3 regions of the Nonomuraea roseola genome follow, and region 1 is predicted to be linked to each of the others. Evidence: riboswitches for the same ligand, from Rfam matches in the RefSeq annotation. Region 1 holds a riboswitch; each other region holds the start of a gene.

The links. A riboswitch is a leader RNA that binds a small molecule or an ion and turns the genes downstream of it on or off. The one in region 1 is predicted to bind cyclic di-AMP.
Region 2: linked by a shared signal. The riboswitch ahead of ABFX55_RS23805 (VldE C-terminal domain-containing protein) and the one ahead of ABFX55_RS22560 (CHAP domain-containing protein) in region 1 are both predicted to bind cyclic di-AMP.
Region 3: linked by a shared signal. The riboswitch ahead of ABFX55_RS38075 (C40 family peptidase) and the one ahead of ABFX55_RS22560 (CHAP domain-containing protein) in region 1 are both predicted to bind cyclic di-AMP.

The regions. Positions count from the first base shown of each region.
Region 1 is NZ_BAAAXC010000014.1:882,279-887,459, reverse strand. Features, by position in the region: gene ABFX55_RS22570 (WD40 repeat domain-containing protein) at 1-586, shown strand, start outside; gene ABFX55_RS22565 (RNA 2'-phosphotransferase) at 721-1,260, shown strand; gene ABFX55_RS22560 (CHAP domain-containing protein) at 1,511-2,218, opposite strand; cyclic di-AMP (ydaO/yuaA leader) riboswitch at 2,236-2,370, opposite strand; gene ABFX55_RS22555 (SEL1-like repeat protein) at 2,506-2,967, shown strand; gene ABFX55_RS22550 (Gfo/Idh/MocA family protein) at 2,948-3,907, opposite strand; gene ABFX55_RS22545 (aldo/keto reductase) at 3,992-4,816, opposite strand; gene ABFX55_RS22540 (hypothetical protein) at 4,886-5,181, shown strand, end outside.
Region 2 is NZ_BAAAXC010000015.1:167,926-173,106, forward strand. Features, by position in the region: gene ABFX55_RS23785 (dihydrolipoyl dehydrogenase family protein) at 1-124, shown strand, start outside; gene ABFX55_RS23790 (AI-2E family transporter) at 51-1,127, opposite strand; gene ABFX55_RS49915 (50S ribosomal protein bL37) at 1,283-1,360, opposite strand; gene ABFX55_RS23795 (DeoR/GlpR family DNA-binding transcription regulator) at 1,497-2,276, shown strand; gene galT (galactose-1-phosphate uridylyltransferase) at 2,273-3,334, shown strand; cyclic di-AMP (ydaO/yuaA leader) riboswitch at 3,402-3,540, shown strand; gene ABFX55_RS23805 (VldE C-terminal domain-containing protein) at 3,616-4,497, shown strand; partial or broken gene ABFX55_RS23810 (transposase) at 4,557-4,760, opposite strand; gene katG (catalase/peroxidase HPI) at 4,789-5,181, opposite strand, start outside.
Region 3 is NZ_BAAAXC010000015.1:3,097,913-3,103,093, forward strand. Features, by position in the region: gene ABFX55_RS38065 (winged helix-turn-helix transcriptional regulator) at 1-192, shown strand, start outside; gene ABFX55_RS38070 (LuxR C-terminal-related transcriptional regulator) at 417-629, shown strand; gene ABFX55_RS38075 (C40 family peptidase) at 635-1,678, opposite strand; cyclic di-AMP (ydaO/yuaA leader) riboswitch at 1,684-1,833, opposite strand; gene ABFX55_RS38080 (amino-acid N-acetyltransferase) at 2,108-2,677, shown strand; gene ABFX55_RS38085 (RDD family protein) at 2,884-4,092, shown strand; gene ABFX55_RS38090 (RDD family protein) at 4,190-4,681, shown strand; gene ABFX55_RS38095 (histone-like nucleoid-structuring protein Lsr2) at 5,072-5,181, shown strand, end outside.

The DNA.
Region 1 (5,181 bases):
GCCCAGGACCAACCAGTACGACGTGGTGCTCCAGCTCTCCGACGACGGCGCGCGGCTCGCGGTCGTCACGTCCAGGGTGCGGCTGTTCGACACGGCGACGGGGAACAAGCTGGGGACGCTGCCCAGGTACCAGAACTTCATCGGCTTCAGCGGCGATGGAGACAAGGTCCTGACCAGCGCCGACGGCGACGAGTCTGTGATGGAGATGCACGTCTTCGACCTGGCGGGCAGGCGGCTGCTGTCGGGCACGCCGCCGCAGCTGGTTTCCAGCAACGGCCCCTACGCGCTCAGCGCCGACGGCAGGACCATCGCGGTGCATGTGGCGGGGTCGAAGGTCGCGCTGTACGACCTGCACTCCGACCAGATGGTCAGCAGCCACCTGATCAAGCTGCCCAAGGAGGGGACGGTCCACAAGCTGGACTGGACGGGCGACAACCAGGTCACCCTGCACGTCTCGCAGTACCCGGAGGGCAAGGCGACCAGGATGACGGTGATGCAGCACGACGTGACGTCGGGGGCGACGCGCGTCCGTGACAGCTACTCGATGCTGAAGGACACGTTCGTCTTCGCCGCCTGCGGCGGCTGAGCGGTCCCCCTGCCCGCGGCGCGCTGAAGGTGTGGCGCCGCGGGCCTTCCCCCGTCGCCGGACGGCAGGAGGGCGGTGGGCTCGCGGATGTGAATCCGCAGAAGGTTCCGGCCGCCCTGCGGCACAATGCCTGCATGAAGGACCGGACCGTGCGGATCTCGAAGTACCTCGCCAGGCACCTGCGCCACGATCCGGGCGCGATCGGGATCACGCTGGACGCGCAGGGCTGGGTCCCGATCGACGATCTGCTGGAGGCGGCGGCCCGCCACGGCTTCCCCATCACCAGGGAGGAGCTCTCCCTGGTGGTGTCGGACAACGACAAGCAGCGGTACGCCATCGAGGGTGACCAGATCAGGGCGAGCCAGGGGCACTCGGTGGCGGTCGATCTCGGGCTGGAGGCCGTCGAGCCTCCGGAGATTCTTTACCACGGGACCGTCCCTCGCAGCCTCGGCGCCATCAAGGCGTCGGGGCTGCTGCCGATGTCGAGGCAGCACGTCCACCTGTCGGCCGACAGGGACACGGCCGTGCGGGTCGGCGCGAGGCGGGGGGTTCCCGTGGTGCTGGTCGTCGCGGCGGGGGAGATGCACGCGGGCGGACACGAGTTCAGGGTCAGCGCCAACGGGGTGTGGCTGGTGGCAGCCGTCCCGCCGGCGTTCCTCCGCTTCCCCGGCTGACACCGCCGGATGTGACGGTTTCCCGGCCGGGGCGGGATGGGGGATCCCCAGGGGAGCGTGACGGGTTGGCGGGGGGCAGGGGCTTGCCCCGGAAGGGGGATGACAGGTCGACGCGGGGACCGTGGACGGGTGAGAGCGTCGGAGGGATCGTCACCCGGAACGCGATCCGCCCCGGTCCCCCGGGTGCCATCCGCCGGTCAGGAGACAGGCAGGCGCACCCGGAGACCGGGGCTGGGGAATCGCGAGGGGACTACGCGCCCGAGTACTGCGGGTAGCCGTACCCGACGACCTGCGACTTCGGACGGACACGCTGCTCGACGGCGCCGTTTCCCGTGTTGCCCTCGACCGTGGTGATCGTGCCGTTGCCGTTGTCCTTCTCCACGAAACCGACGTGGTTGATGGAGCTGATGCTCTTGCTGCCGCTCCAGGAGAAGAAGACGACCGCGCCGGGCTTGGGAGTGGTGCCCCAGCGCTCGTTGTTCTTGAACCACTTGGCGTGGGCGACGGTGTAGGCGTCCCAGCCGACCTGGGGACGGGCGCCGGTCATCTCACCGACCCAGGAGACGAACATCGCGCACCACGCGGCGTTGGCGTACGCACGGGGGCTGCCGCCGTCACGGGCGACGGTCTCCTTGGCGCGCTGGGAGTTGACGTACCACTGCTGGAACTTGGTGCCGCCGCCGGAGGAGTTCTCCTTGACGCCGATCTGCTTCTTCGCCTCGGCCAGGACGGCGCTGGCGGTCGGCATGGCGGGGACGCGCTGCTGCTGCTTGACGGCGGCCTGCTTGCCGTCGGTCTTCGCGGCCATGGCGGCCACGTGGGACTTGTCCTGGGGGGCGGGAGCGGTGTCGGCCTGGGCGGCCTGCGTGGGAACAAGAGTGCCTGCGAGAACCGCGGCGCCGAGGGCGGCGTGGGCGTAGGTCATCTTGGGGGCACGGCTACGACGGTGCTTGGCCATGAAAAGGGGAGTCTCCTTGCTCAGCTTCATGCCGCTTACCGGGTTAGCTGACGGGTTCGGACGTGAAGCTGCCCTACGGCACGGTGTGCCGATTCACCCCAGAAGGATTGGGTCCCCGGTTCCGCATGGTGCGGATTCAGCGGTCACAGGCATAGGACCTGTGAGTGTTTTGCAATGTCAGGCAATGTCCGGTTCGTCCGGTTTATGCCTGGAGTGACCCCAAGGTAATACATGAGGCAAGTTGGATACAAATTGATAAAGGTCCCGCGATCATCTACGGTCAGGTCATGTCGCCCCAGGACCTGTTCAACCACGGCCTGCAGGAGGACGGACGCCGTCCACGCGAAGCTCGAAGATGGTATCTCCTGGCCATCGAGTCAGGGCACCAGGAGGCCGCCCGCAGAGCGGCCTTCAACCTCGCCCTCATCGAGGATGAGGACGGCCGGATCGACGAGGCCCGGCACTGGTACGGCAGGGCCGCCACCCCCCGGGCGATGTTCAACCTCGGGGTCCTCGAGGAGGGCTGTGGCAACGCCGAAGCCGCTCGCCAATGGTACGCAAAGGCGGTGGAAAGTGGCCACCCGGAGGCCGCCCCCCGGGCGATGTTCAACCTCGGGCTGATGGAGGACCGGGCGGGCCACCGCGCGAGGGCCCGCGGCCACTACCTGATGGCCGTCGGCTCCGGCCACGAGGAGGCGGCCACGAGGGCCCGCGCCAACCTCGAGGCGCTCAGCGAGCACCCAGCCTGACCCTGGCCTCCTCCAGCATGCGCATCATCGCCAGGCTCTCGTCCAGCGGCATGATCGCGCTCTCCGTCCTGCCCTCCGCCAGGGCCTCGCGCACCTCGCGGATCTCGCCCGCGTAGCCGTTCAGGGCGGGGTCGAGCACGTGCTCCTCGGTCTCGAACCCGGGGCCCGACAGCGTGATGCGCTGGGGCGCCCAGAACGGCGCGGCGATGTCGGCGCGCAGCCCCGTGCCCACCACCGTCGCGGTGTTGGCCAGCGGGCTGATGAGCGAGGTGTCGAGCAGCGCGCGAGCCCCGCCCTCGTAGGTCAACAGCGCCCCCACCTCGGCGTCGACGCCCGAAGGAGCGAGCGATCCTGTGAGATGCGTCTCAGCGGGCTCGCCGAGCAGCAACTGCGCCAGTCCGAAGGGGTAGATGCCCAGATCGAGCAGGACCCCGCCGCCCAGCACGGGGTTCCAGAGGCGGTGCTCCTCCTGGTAGGGCAGGACGAAGCCGAAAGAGGCCTGGACCGAGCGCAGCGCCCCGAACCGCTCCTCTGTCAGCAACCCCCTGATCAGCGGGTTGAAGCGCATCCACATGGCCTCCATGAGGAAGACGCCCGCCTGCCTGGCCAGCTTCACCATCCGCTCGGCGTCGGCCAGCGAGGCCGCCAGCGGCTTCTCGCACAGCACGGCCTTGCCCGCCGCGATCGCCGCCTCGGCCACCTCCAGGTGCTGGGCGTGCGGGGTGGCCACGTAGACCACGTCCACCGCGGGATCGGCGCACAACTCGGCGTAGGAGCCGTAGGCCGACTCCGCGCCCAGGGTCGCGGCCAGCTGCGCCGCCCTCCCCCTGTCGCGCGAGCCCACCGCGGCCACCCGCATCCCGGGCTCCGCGGCGATCACCGCGCCGACAGTCCTGGCGATCCCACCGGTCGCCGCGATACCCCAAGCCAGATCAGCCATGAGAGCCTCCTTCAGAGGTCAATCATGAAGGATCGCGGGACGGCTCGCGCCGGGCGGGGCGCCTGCCGTCGCGCTCACTGACGCTCAACCCATCCAGTCGAAGGTGGCGGGGTCGGGACCGATGCGCCTGCCGGTGTTCATGGCGCCGATCGCCGCCATGTCCTCGGCGTCGAGTGTGAAATCGAACACCTCGATGTTCTCCCTGATCCGCTCGGGTGTGACGGACTTGGGGATCACCACGTTGCCGAGCTGGATGTGCCAGCGCAGCACGACCTGGGCGGGCGACTTGGCGTGCTTCATCGCGAGCTTGGCCAGCCCCGGATCGTCGAGCAGGCCCTTGCCCTGGCCCAGCGGGCTCCACGCCTCGGTGAGGATGCCGTTGGCCTCGTGGAAGGCGCGCAGCTCCTTCTGCTGGAAGTGCGGGTGCAGCTCGATCTGGTTGATCGAGGGCACGATCTCGGTCTCGCTCATGAGCCGCTCGAGGGTCTCGATGGTGAAGTTCGACACACCGATCGCGCGGATCCTGCCGTCCCGGTAGAGCCGTTCGAGCGTCTTCCACGCCTGGACGTACTTGTCCTGCGAGGGCACCGGCCAGTGGATGAGGTAGAGATCGAGGTAGTCGAGGCCGAGCTTGCCCAGGCTGGTCTCGAAGGCCGCCTCGGCGTTGTCGTGCTCGTCGTTCCAGAGCTTGGTGGTGATGAACAGCTTCTCGCGCGGCACGCCCGACCTGGCGATCGCGCGCCCCACCCCCTCCTCGTTGAAGTAGAGCTTGGCGGTGTCGATGCTGGTGTAGCCGGCCGCTACGGCGGTGCTCACCGCCCGCTCGGCCTCGTCGTCTGGCACCTGCCAGACACCGAAGCCGAGCTGCGGAATCTGAACACCGTCGGTGTTGAGAAGCAGTGAGTTCATGTTCATCTCTCCATTGTTCACTCTGAGTTAGCTGACGCTTCGGGTGGGCGTCCTACCGTGGCGCGTGTCGTGAGAGAACAGGAATCCGTGGCCTGGGTGGAGTCGCCACTACAGATGCTGTGCGCGGTCGAGGCCCACCACGCCGGGCTGCTGGGTGACCGCACGCTGGTGGTGCCGCGAGCGGGCCTGCGTCCGCTCGCCGCGACCAGGCGCGAGCTGGTGGGGCTCGCCCTGCCCGAAGGGCTGGAGCTGGCCAAGCCGCAGGAGCGCATGCCGCGCAGGCTCAACGCCGTCGGCGACGCCTTCTCCGGCAGGGTCCAGCTGCGCTGGATCACCTCACGCACCGGCCGCGTCGTGATCGTCGA
Region 2 (5,181 bases), on a different contig from region 1:
GCTGAGCATGCTGACGCTGGCCGTGCACGAGCGCGTCCCTGTGCGGCGGCTCAGCCAGATGATCTACGCATACCCGACGTTCCACCGCGCGGTGTCGGCGGCTCTTGCCGATCTTGACCGCTGACCAGCGGGATCGCCCAGCGGGTGCCAGGGTCCGCGTCGATGAGCAGGGCCCTGGCCAGCGCGGTGAGCGGCACGGCGAGCACGGCGCCGAGCGCGCCGAGCACGACCGTCCAGATCAGCAGCGACAGGATGGTGATCGTGGTCGACAGGCCGGCCGACTGGCCCGCGTACTTCGGCTGGATCACCGACTGGATGACGAAGTTGAGCACGCTGTAGACCGCGATCACCCAGACCATCGTGATCCAGCCCGAGTCGAGCAGGGCCAGCAGCGCGGGCGGCACCAGGCCCAGGACGAATCCGATGTTGGGGATGTAGTTGGTGATGAAGGCCAGCAACCCCCACAGCAGCGGCAGCGGCACCCCCAGCAGCAACAGCGCCCCCGCGTCGAGCACGGCCACGATCAGACCGAAGACGGTGGAGACCACCAGGTAGCGGCAGGTGCCTCCGGTGAAGTCCCGCAGCGCCCGCACCAGGTGCGGCCTGGTCGCCTCCAGAGCGTTCACGGCCGACTGGAGCGGGCCCGCGTCCAGGCTCATGCCGTACAGCAGTAGCAGGATGAGCACGAACGCCGAGCCGACGCTCAGCAGGCTGGACAGGAAGCCCTGCACGATCGGCAGCAGCTGGCTGGGGTCGAGCGAGCCGAGCACCGCGTTGACCTCGGCCGAGGTGATGCCGTGCGCGCCGAGCCACCTGGTCGCGGAGGCGGCGAGCGCGGTGTACTCGTCGGAGTAGGTGGGCAGCAGCACGGCCAGCTGCGCGACGGAGACGACCAGCGCCGCCACGAACGCGATCATTCCCAGCAGCACGACGGTCAGCGGCACGGCCACCAGCGCCCAGCCCGGCGCGCGGCGACGCCTCAGCCATGAGCGCAGCGGGCTGACGGCGATCGTCAGCGTGAGCGCCAGGAAGGCGGGACCGGCGACCGAGCTGAAGCGTTCGAGTCCGACCATGGCGATCATCGCGGCCGCCAGGCCGATGAGGACCCGGAGTCCGCGCGACATCATGCGTCACACTATGACCGGTTTCCCCAGGTGACCGCGGGTCAACGCGCCGGTGCGGCCCGCCCTCGGCGGGGTGGGGCGACAATTCTCGCCTCGGGCCTTTCGCCGGCCCGCGGGAGGGATGAACATCGGGTACGAGCCGTACCCGATGTCACGCCTCAGCGAGCGTTGGGACGCTTGCCGTGGTTGGCCGCCTTCTTCTTGCGGGCCTTGGTCTTGCGAGCGCGCTTGGCCATGGCTTACCTCCTCCCGTGTAAGGCTCCAACCTCTCGCGGAGGCGGCTCGCCGGACAAGGGGTTTGGCCGATTCCACTCCCCATGTTTCAACATGCATGTGTCATAATTTGGTGGAATCTGTTTGAAGGAGGGACTCGTGCTCGCACCACAGCGGCAGCAGGCGATCCTGGAGCGCGTCCGTCGCAGCGGCGGGGTCCGGGTGGCCGACCTCGTGCGCGAGCTCGGCGTTTCCGACATGACGATCCGCAGGGACCTCGAGGCGCTCGCCGAGCGCGGGCTGCTGGAGAAGGTCCACGGCGGGGCGACCATCAACGGCCCAGGCTCGACGGAGGAGCCCGGCTTCGCCGCCAAGTCGGTGCGCCAGCAGGCGGAGAAGGACGCCATCGCCCGCAGGGCCGCCGCGCTGGTGCGCCCGGGCACCGCCGTGGCGCTGTCGGCGGGCACGACCACCTGGGCCCTGGCCCATCTGCTGGTGGACGTGGACGAGCTGACCGTCATCACCAACTCGATCCCGGTGGCCGACGTCTTCCACCGCAGCCCCCGAGCCGACCGCACGGTGGTGCTGACCGGCGGCGTCCGCACCCCTTCCGACGCGCTCGTGGGGCCCGTCGCGGTGGCGGCGATCAGGCGGCTGCACGTCGACACGCTCTTCCTCGGCGTTCACGGGATGAGCGTGAACGCGGGGTTCACCACGCCGAACCTGCTGGAGTCGGAGACCGACAGGGAGCTGGTCGCCTCGGCGCACCGCCTGGTCGTCCCCGCCGACCACACCAAGTGGGGCACGGTCGGCATCAGCACGATCGCGGAGCTGTCGGAGGCCGACGTCGTCATCAGCGACGCCGGCCTGCCCCAGGCCGCGCGCAGAGAGCTGGCCGAGAGGGCCGGAGAACTGATCATCGCGGAGGACACGAAGTGAAGCGCACCATCGCGCACCTGGCCGACGGCCGAGAGCTGATCTACTTCGACCGGCGCGACGACGCCGATCGCAGCGCGATCGACCAACGCGAGCTGCCGCCGAGGCCCGTGGCCTCCGAGCTGCGCTACGACCCTCTCACCGAGGAGTGGGTGGCGATGGCGGGCCACCGCCAGACCCGCACCTTCCTGCCGCCGGCTGACGAGTGCCCGCTGTGCCCGTCCACGCCGGGTAAGTCGACGGAGATCCCCGCCTCCTCCTACGACGTGGTGGTCTTCGAGAACCGCTTCCCCAGTTTCTCCACCCACCTCGGCAGCTACCCCGACGCAGGCGGCCTCAGCGAGGTGCTTCCAGGTGTGGGGCGCTGCGAGGTGGTCTGCTTCACCTCCGACCACAGCTCCTCCTTCTCCAAGCTCTCCGACGACCAGGTCGAGCTCGTCATGGAGGCGTGGGCCGACCGTACGGCGGAGCTGTCGGAGATCTCCGGCGTCGAGCAGGTCTTCTGCTTCGAGAACAGGGGCGCGGAGATCGGCATCACGCTGGCCCACCCGCACGGCCAGATCTACGCCTACCCCTACATCACCCCTCGCACCCGTCAGCACCTGGCCGCCGCCGCCAAGCGTCCAGGCCTGTTCGCCGGCGTGCTGGCCGCGGAGCGGGCCGGCGAGCGCGTGGTCGCCGCCAACGAGCACTGGACGGCGTTCGTGCCCGCCGCCGCGCGCTACCCCTTCGAGGTGCACCTCTACCCGCACCGCCAGGTGCCGGATCTGGCCGCCCTCACCCAGGAGGAGCGCGCCGCGTTCGGCCCCGTCTACACCAGGGTGCTCAGGGCGCTCGACGGGCTGTTCGGCGTGGTCATGCCGTATGTCGCCGCCTGGCATCAGGCACCCGTACGGCAGGGCCGCGACCTCGCCTATCTTCACATGGAGCTGTTCAGCATCCGCAGGGCGCCGGGCAAGCTGAAGTACCTGGCGGGCTCGGAGTCGGCGATGGGCGCGTTCGTCAACGACGTGCTGCCCGAGGAGGCCGCGCAGCTAATTCGATCACAGGTAGATCACTAATTGGTTTCCGCTTGGAGTCGCATTACCGGCGTTTTACTACTAATATCCCTCTGACATCGGCTTTCACAGCCGTTGCACGCCTAATCCCGGGCAAGTCGCCCGGGAGCCGGGGACCCATGCACCTGGGGTGAATCCACGTTCCGTGGTAGGGCCACATCTCCCGCCCGAACCCGTCAGCTAACCCGGTCGGCAGACGGAGAGGATCATTCGTGGCGTCCCCCACGTCTCGTTTCGCCTGCGGTGCCATTGCCGCGCTTTCCCTCGTTCTCGGCTCCGCCTCCGTGTCCTCGGCTGCCCCCAAGCCGTCGGAGAAGCAACTGAGGGCCGAGCTGAAGAAGCTCAACACCAAGGTCGACAAGCTCATCGAGAGATACAACGCCAAGCGGGTCGCGCTGGCCGAGGCGGAGAAGGCCGCCGCGGCGGCCAAGGAGCGTCTGGCCGCCGCCGAGCAGACGCTCGCCAAGGCCGAGAACGTCGCCTCGCAGATCACCGAGATGCGCTACCAGGCCAACACCCCCAATCTGCCCGCCCTGGTGTACTCCCCCGACCTGAACAGCGCCGCGCTGCTGGAGCAGTTGAGCGTCGAGCAGGACGCCGTCGTGAAGAACGTCGCAGCCGCCCGCGACGAAAGGAAGAAGGCCGCCACCGAGGCCACGGCCCTTGCCACCCAGATCGACGAGCAGGCCGACCAGGTCGCCGACGATCGGAAGGAGGCGGAGGGCATGATCGACGACATCGAGAAGAAGCTCCAGAACCTCGTTCCGACCGGCCCCGGCCGCAAGTCCGACGGCAGCTGGGCGCCTGAGCTGCCGTCGGGGACCGACAACATCACCCCCCGCACGCGGCTCATGCGCGACGAGATCAAGAAGGCCTTCAGCCTGCCGTACGAGGTGGGGTGTTACCGGGTCGACAACAGCGGAGAGCACCCGCTGGGTCGTGCCTGCGACTTCATGATGAGCTCGGGAGGCAGCTCCCCCACCGGCGCCAACCAGGCGCTCGGCGACCAGATCGCGGCCTGGGCGCTGAAGAACCAGAGCCGGCTCGGCGTGAAGTACGTCATCTGGCGACAGCGCATCAACAGCGGCAGCGGCTGGCGCTCGATGTCCGACAGGGGCAGCACCACCGCCAACCACTACGACCACGTGCACATCTCCATGCAGTGAAGGGTGCTTGAGCTGGTTCTGGCCGATTTAGCCCGCCGGCCACCAGGTGGCGCAGGCCCGTCGAGCACCTTGGCCATCTCCGAGACCTGGCTCTTGGAGATGTGCTCGATGCCGAGTTGCTCGACCGGCTTGTCCGCCCGCCGCGTGGAGACTGCCAGCAAGTAGCTGGTGGCCTCCATGCTGATCAGCGCTGGTTCGGCCCGGCGACGCCGTTCCCACAGCCAGTGCGGGAAGTAGGAGCCCGAGCGCGGCTTCGGAATCGCCGGCTCGGGCTCGTGGGGTGGAGACGGGTCAGGCGAGGTCGAACCGGTCGAGTTCCATGACCTTGGTCCAGGCTGCAACGAAGTCGGTCACGAACTTGTCGCGGGCGTCCTGGCTGGCATAGACCTCCGCAAGGGCTCGTAGCTGCGAGTTGGAGCCGAAGATGAGGTCGACCGCGGTGGCGGTCCACTTCACCTCATCGGTGGCCACGTCGCGGATCTCGTACACATCCTCCTCGGAGTCCGACGCCTTCCACCGGGCGCCCGGGGAGAGCAGGTTGGTGAAGAAGTCGTTGGTGAGCACGCCGGGCCGGTCGGTGAGGACGCCGTGCTGGGTACCGCCGAAGTTGGCTCCGAGGGAACGCAGGCCGCCGATAAGGACGGTCATTTCCGGCGGGGTCAGGTTGAGCATGTAGGCACGATC
Region 3 (5,181 bases), on a different contig from region 1:
CTCGAGCGCGATGGTCTGGTCACCAGGACGGTGACGGCGGCGGTGCCGGTAAGGGTCGACTATCGGCTCACGTCGCTCGGAGAGAGCCTGCTTCCGCTCATGGCCGCCATCAAGCAGTGGGCCGAGAGTCACATCGACGACGTGGAGGCGGCGCGCCTTCGATATGACGCCGATTCTGAGAATTCGCCGTGAAATTCATGAGACGGGCGGATTGCAGTAAGGGGCCTGTGGACCGTTCTCGGCACTCCAGGCGAGGAATGTTCGTCGTATAGAAACGATCAAGTCAATGGCGGTCGTCAAGTATGGAACGAAACGACCTTGACGACCTTTCCAGTCTGCGTTTACCTTCTGCGAGACGAGCAGCCTGCTTGAGCCGAGACGTCTCCGAGTTTGTGCTGTTGGGGGGAGGGCTCCCGATGGATGTGCTCACTGAAGGCGTCGAGCTGAGCCAGGACGACCTGGATCTCCTCGCGCAGTTGGCCAAGGGTGTCACGGTCGACCGCGTGGGGCGGGCCCTGGAGATCAGCGGACGGACCGTGCGCCGCCGCCTGCGCGGCATCTGCGACAGGATCGGCGTCGCCACGGCGATCGAGGCGGTGGCCTGGGCCGCGCGCCGAAGACTGATCTAGGCGCGTCAGTCCGCGATGCGCACGGCTCCGGCGAACGGGCGGTTTCCGAGGGCGGCGATGCGGACGACGTCGCCGGTGCGGGGCGCGTGGACCATCATCCCGCCGCCGATGTAGATGCCCACGTGGTGCAGGTCGTTGTAGAAGAAGACCAGGTCACCGGGGCGCATCTGCTCGCGTGTGATGTGGGTGCCCGCCGTCCACTGGTCGCCCGTGTAGTGCGGCAGGCTGATGCCGACGCGCTGGTAGGCGGCCATCACCAGGCCCGAGCAATCGTAGGAGTTGGGGCCTTCCGCGCCCCACACGTACGGCTTGAGCTGCTGCGTGAGAGCCCAACGCGCGGCCTCGGCCGCCTTGCCGCTGCCGATGATCGGCAGGTTGACCCTGGTGGCCCTGGTGCCAGGCTGACCGGCCTCGCCGATCGCCCGCTTGAACAGGTTGCTCTCGACCTTGGTCACCATCGTGGTGATCTTGCTGCGCTTCTCGCCGAGGTCGTCGACGAGCTTTTGCACCTCGGCCAGTCGTGTCTTGGCCGTCGCCTTGGCCCGCTCGGCGGCGGCGATGGAGTCGGCCAGCTCCTTGACCTCCTGGCCCTGCTGCTGCCCGAGGGCGTAGAAGGTGGCGGCTCCGTCAAGGAAGGAGTCAGGGTCGGCGGAGGTGGCGAAGGCCAGGCCGTCGGTGAAGCCGCCGCTCATGTAGGTGCTCTCGGCCAGGAGCGTGGCGCGCGCCCGCTTGGCGGCCAGGTCGGCCTCGCTGGTGGCAAGGATCTTCTTGGCCACCTCAGCGGACTTCTTGACGCTCTTGAGCTTCTCGCGCTGGCCGTTGTACTGCTCGGTCAGCGTCTCGATGTCGTTGTGGAGCTTCTCGACCTGCTCGGAGAGCTCCTTCAGCGTCGGCTTGGGGTCGGCGGCGGCCGAGCCGAGCGGGACGGTGAGAGCCAGGACGACCATCGCCGCGCCCACGATGGCGAACCGTTTGCGCAGGGCGCCGGGTTCGTGGGGGCGGGCGTGCTTGCCCGCGGTCTTCCCCTCGTGGGTACGCGTGCGCTTCACCAACCGGCTCCTCTCGTTGCCGCCTACCGGGTTAGCTGACGGGTTCGGGCCGGAGCAGCCCTACCGAGCACGTGCTCGGACTCACCCCATTGGCGGTGCTGGCCGCCGGCGGGTCCCCGGCTCCCCGGGTTGCGGGGATTAGGCGCGTCTCCACGCGTGTCGCGTGGGGGACATCGTCGCTGGACACTAGTGCAAGCCAGGTTCCTGCTCAACCAGAACTGCCAATCCCGTAGAGGTTGTGCAACCGAAGCGTCACGGCGTGATCACGCGAAAGCCCGATCTACCAGGGCATTGCAAGCGTATTGCCCGGCTTTAGGTGGATTTGTCGGACTGTTACTCCAGCGCTGCGCACTGTGTGCGACTTGCTACAGCGCGTCATGTGACGGTAGTTAAGGATGGGCCGAAACGGGCTGGGTACGCTGAAGGGCCATGGAGCAGGTCGCCGAGCGCACCCCGAAGGACACCGAGATCGTCGTGAGGCGCGCCCGCACGCCCGACGTCAGAGCCATCAGGCGCCTGGTCGACACGTACGCGGGGGCGGGCCCCCGGTTGCTGGAGAAGGCCACCGTCACGCTGTACGAGGACGTCCAGGAGTTCTGGGTCGCCGATCGCGGCGGCGAGGTCGTGGGCTGCGGCGCGCTCCACGTGCTGTGGGAGGATCTGGCGGAAATCCGAACGGTCGCCGTCGACCCCGAATACAGGGGTGCGGGAATCGGTCACCGTATTGTTACCGCACTGGTCGCGACGGCCCGTGACCTGGGTCTGCGCAGGGTCTTCTGCCTGACTTTCGAGGTCGACTTCTTCGCACGCCATGGCTTCGTCCCGATCGAGGGCGCACCTGTATCACCCGAGGTCTATGCCGAGTTGCTGGCTTCCTACGACGAAGGGATCGCGGAGTTTCTCGATCTTGAACATGTGAAGCCCAACACCCTTGGCAACACCCGGATGTTGCTCCATCTGGACACGGTTGACTCAGACGTTGACCAAGGGGAAAGGTGATTGTTGATACTCATGTCGATACGTTGGGCAACAGCAAGCATGTGTCCTGACATGTGCCACATGCGCCATCGAAGCGAGGTGACACGGTGAGCACCGGACAGCCGCCGTATCCACAGGACCAGCCTGAAGACAATTCCGCTGGGACTCATGGATACGGTCAGCAGAACGCGGGACGCCAGGGCGACCCCGATCCAGACGCGACGATCGTGGGCTATCGCCAAGACGGCGGCGGCTACGGTCACCAGGGCCAGCAGCAGCCCGACTACGGCCAGCAGGGCTACGGTCAGCAGCCTTACGGTCAGCAACAGCAGCAGGGCTACGGCCAGCAGGGGTACGGCCAGCAGGCCGCCTCCTCCGGTCAGCAGCCAGGCTACGGACAGCCTTCCTACGGCCAGCAGGGCCAGAGCCAGCAGCCCGAGTACGGGCAGCAGGGCTACGGCCAGCAGCAGCCGTCCTACGGGCAGCAGGGCTACGGTCAGCAGGCCGCCTCGGGTCAGCAGCCCGAGTACGGCCAGCCCGGCTACGGCCAGCAGCCCGGTTATGGTCAGCAGAGCCAGCCCGGCTACGGCCAGCAGCAGCCTTCCTCGGGTCAGCAGCCCGGTTACGGCCAGCAGCAGCCGGGCTACGGCCAGAGCCAGCCGAGCCAGCCCGGTTACGGCCAGCAGCAACCGTCCTATGGCCAGCAGCCTGACTACGGCCAGCAGCCCGGTTACGGCCAGCAGCCCCAGCAGGGCTATGGCCAGCAGGGCCAGTCGCAGCCCGGCTACGGGCAGCAGTCGCCCTACGGCCAGCAGCAGGCGTACGGCCAGCAGCAGCAGCCGGCCTACGGGCAGCAGCCCGGCTACGGCCAGCCGTACGGCGCGCCCGCGGGGGTGCAGCCTCCCGGCGCTCCCGCTCCGCTCGCCGAATGGTGGCAGCGGCTGGTCGCCCGCATCATCGACGGTCTGATCATCGGTCTCGCCGGCGTGGTCATCGGGATCGTCCTGGGACTGATCCTGGGCGCGATCCTGATCACCCAGGCCAGCTACGACCTCAACACGGGGACGATCACGCAGCCCTCCGGCTACTGGATCCTCAACGTGATCACCGTGGTGATCGTCACCCTGCTCTACATCGCCTACGAGTTCTTCCTCACGAAGTCCAAGGGGCAGACCGTCGGCAAGATGGTCATGGGCATCAAGATCACCGAAGTGGGCGCGCCGCTGACCGCGGGCGGGCTCAGGAGCGACGCCGCGCTGAAGCGCGCGGGCGTCACCTGGGGTGGCAACATCCTGGGCGTGCTTCCGTTCACTCTCGGCGGTCTGCTCGGCGGCCTGCTGATCATCCTGAACGGTGTCTCGCAGTTCTGGGACAAGCCGCTTCAGCAGACCTTCGCCGACAAGGTGGCCAAGACCGTCGTCGTGAAGATCAAGTAAGCGGAATCCTAAAGAATCAGGGGCCGGCTCGACGCCGGCCCCTGTTTTCGCGCGTGGGACCTGTAATCGTGGTCGCCCGCCGTACACAATGGGCGTTATGGTCGCGTCCGGAGTGCCCGCCGTACCCGCGGATTGGTGGGAACGGCTCGCGGCGCGAAGTATTGAGGCGCTGGTCATCGGCGTCTTCTATTACATTCTGTTCATCGCGGCCTGGGGTTTGTTGCGGACTGTAGGGCTTCTCGACAGCTTCGAGGGGCGGCTACCCGGGTTGTTCGCCTGGCTCGTGGTCGGCTCGGGTTATGCGGCCTATGACTGCCTCGCGCATTACCGGCGCGGTCGCACCTTCGGTAAGGTGATCATGAAGATTAGGCTGGCGCCCGCTCCCGGCAGGGCGCTGACGAGGGCGGATCTGGCTAAACGGGCGGCCCTCTATCCCGGAGCGATGGTGCTTGTGGGGATTCCAGGCGTCAATCTCCTGGCGGGAATCCTGGCCTTCGCCGTGGGCCTGTCCATCTTGATCGACAGGCCACTCCAGCAGGGCATCCATGACAAGGCGGCGGGTTCGCGGGTGATCAAAGAGGCTCGCTGAAGTGTGCATCCGCCCCAGATCCGGTTTTTTTTGGGATTTTCCGGGCGATCGGGTAAGGAGTCTGGAGAGACTGGCATTAGGCTGGGTGTGACACCCCCGCCAGGTAGCGGCCGTCTATGGGGCGCTATGGTCGGGGCGGACTGTGGTCATCAGCCGTCCGTGGGTGTCGACGGCAGCTTGTGCATAAAGGGCTCGTCCCTACAAACCCGAAGAGGCGCCGTGGGGACGGAATGCAGCCGCTGGACATCGTCCAAACCGGGCGGATCCACCGGAGAACCAGACCTGGCTCACTAGTCAGCGGAATCCGCGAAGCGCTGAATTGTCTCGCTGCCTTTTCGGGTATATGTTTGGCAGGCGAATGAAACAATGCTCCGGGAAAGGATTCCGTAGATGGCCAAGCAGATCCAGGAGATTCTCATCGATGACCTCGATGGGGGCGAGGCCAATGAGACGGTCAGCTTCGCCATTGACGGGGCGTCCTATGAGATTGACCTCAGCGT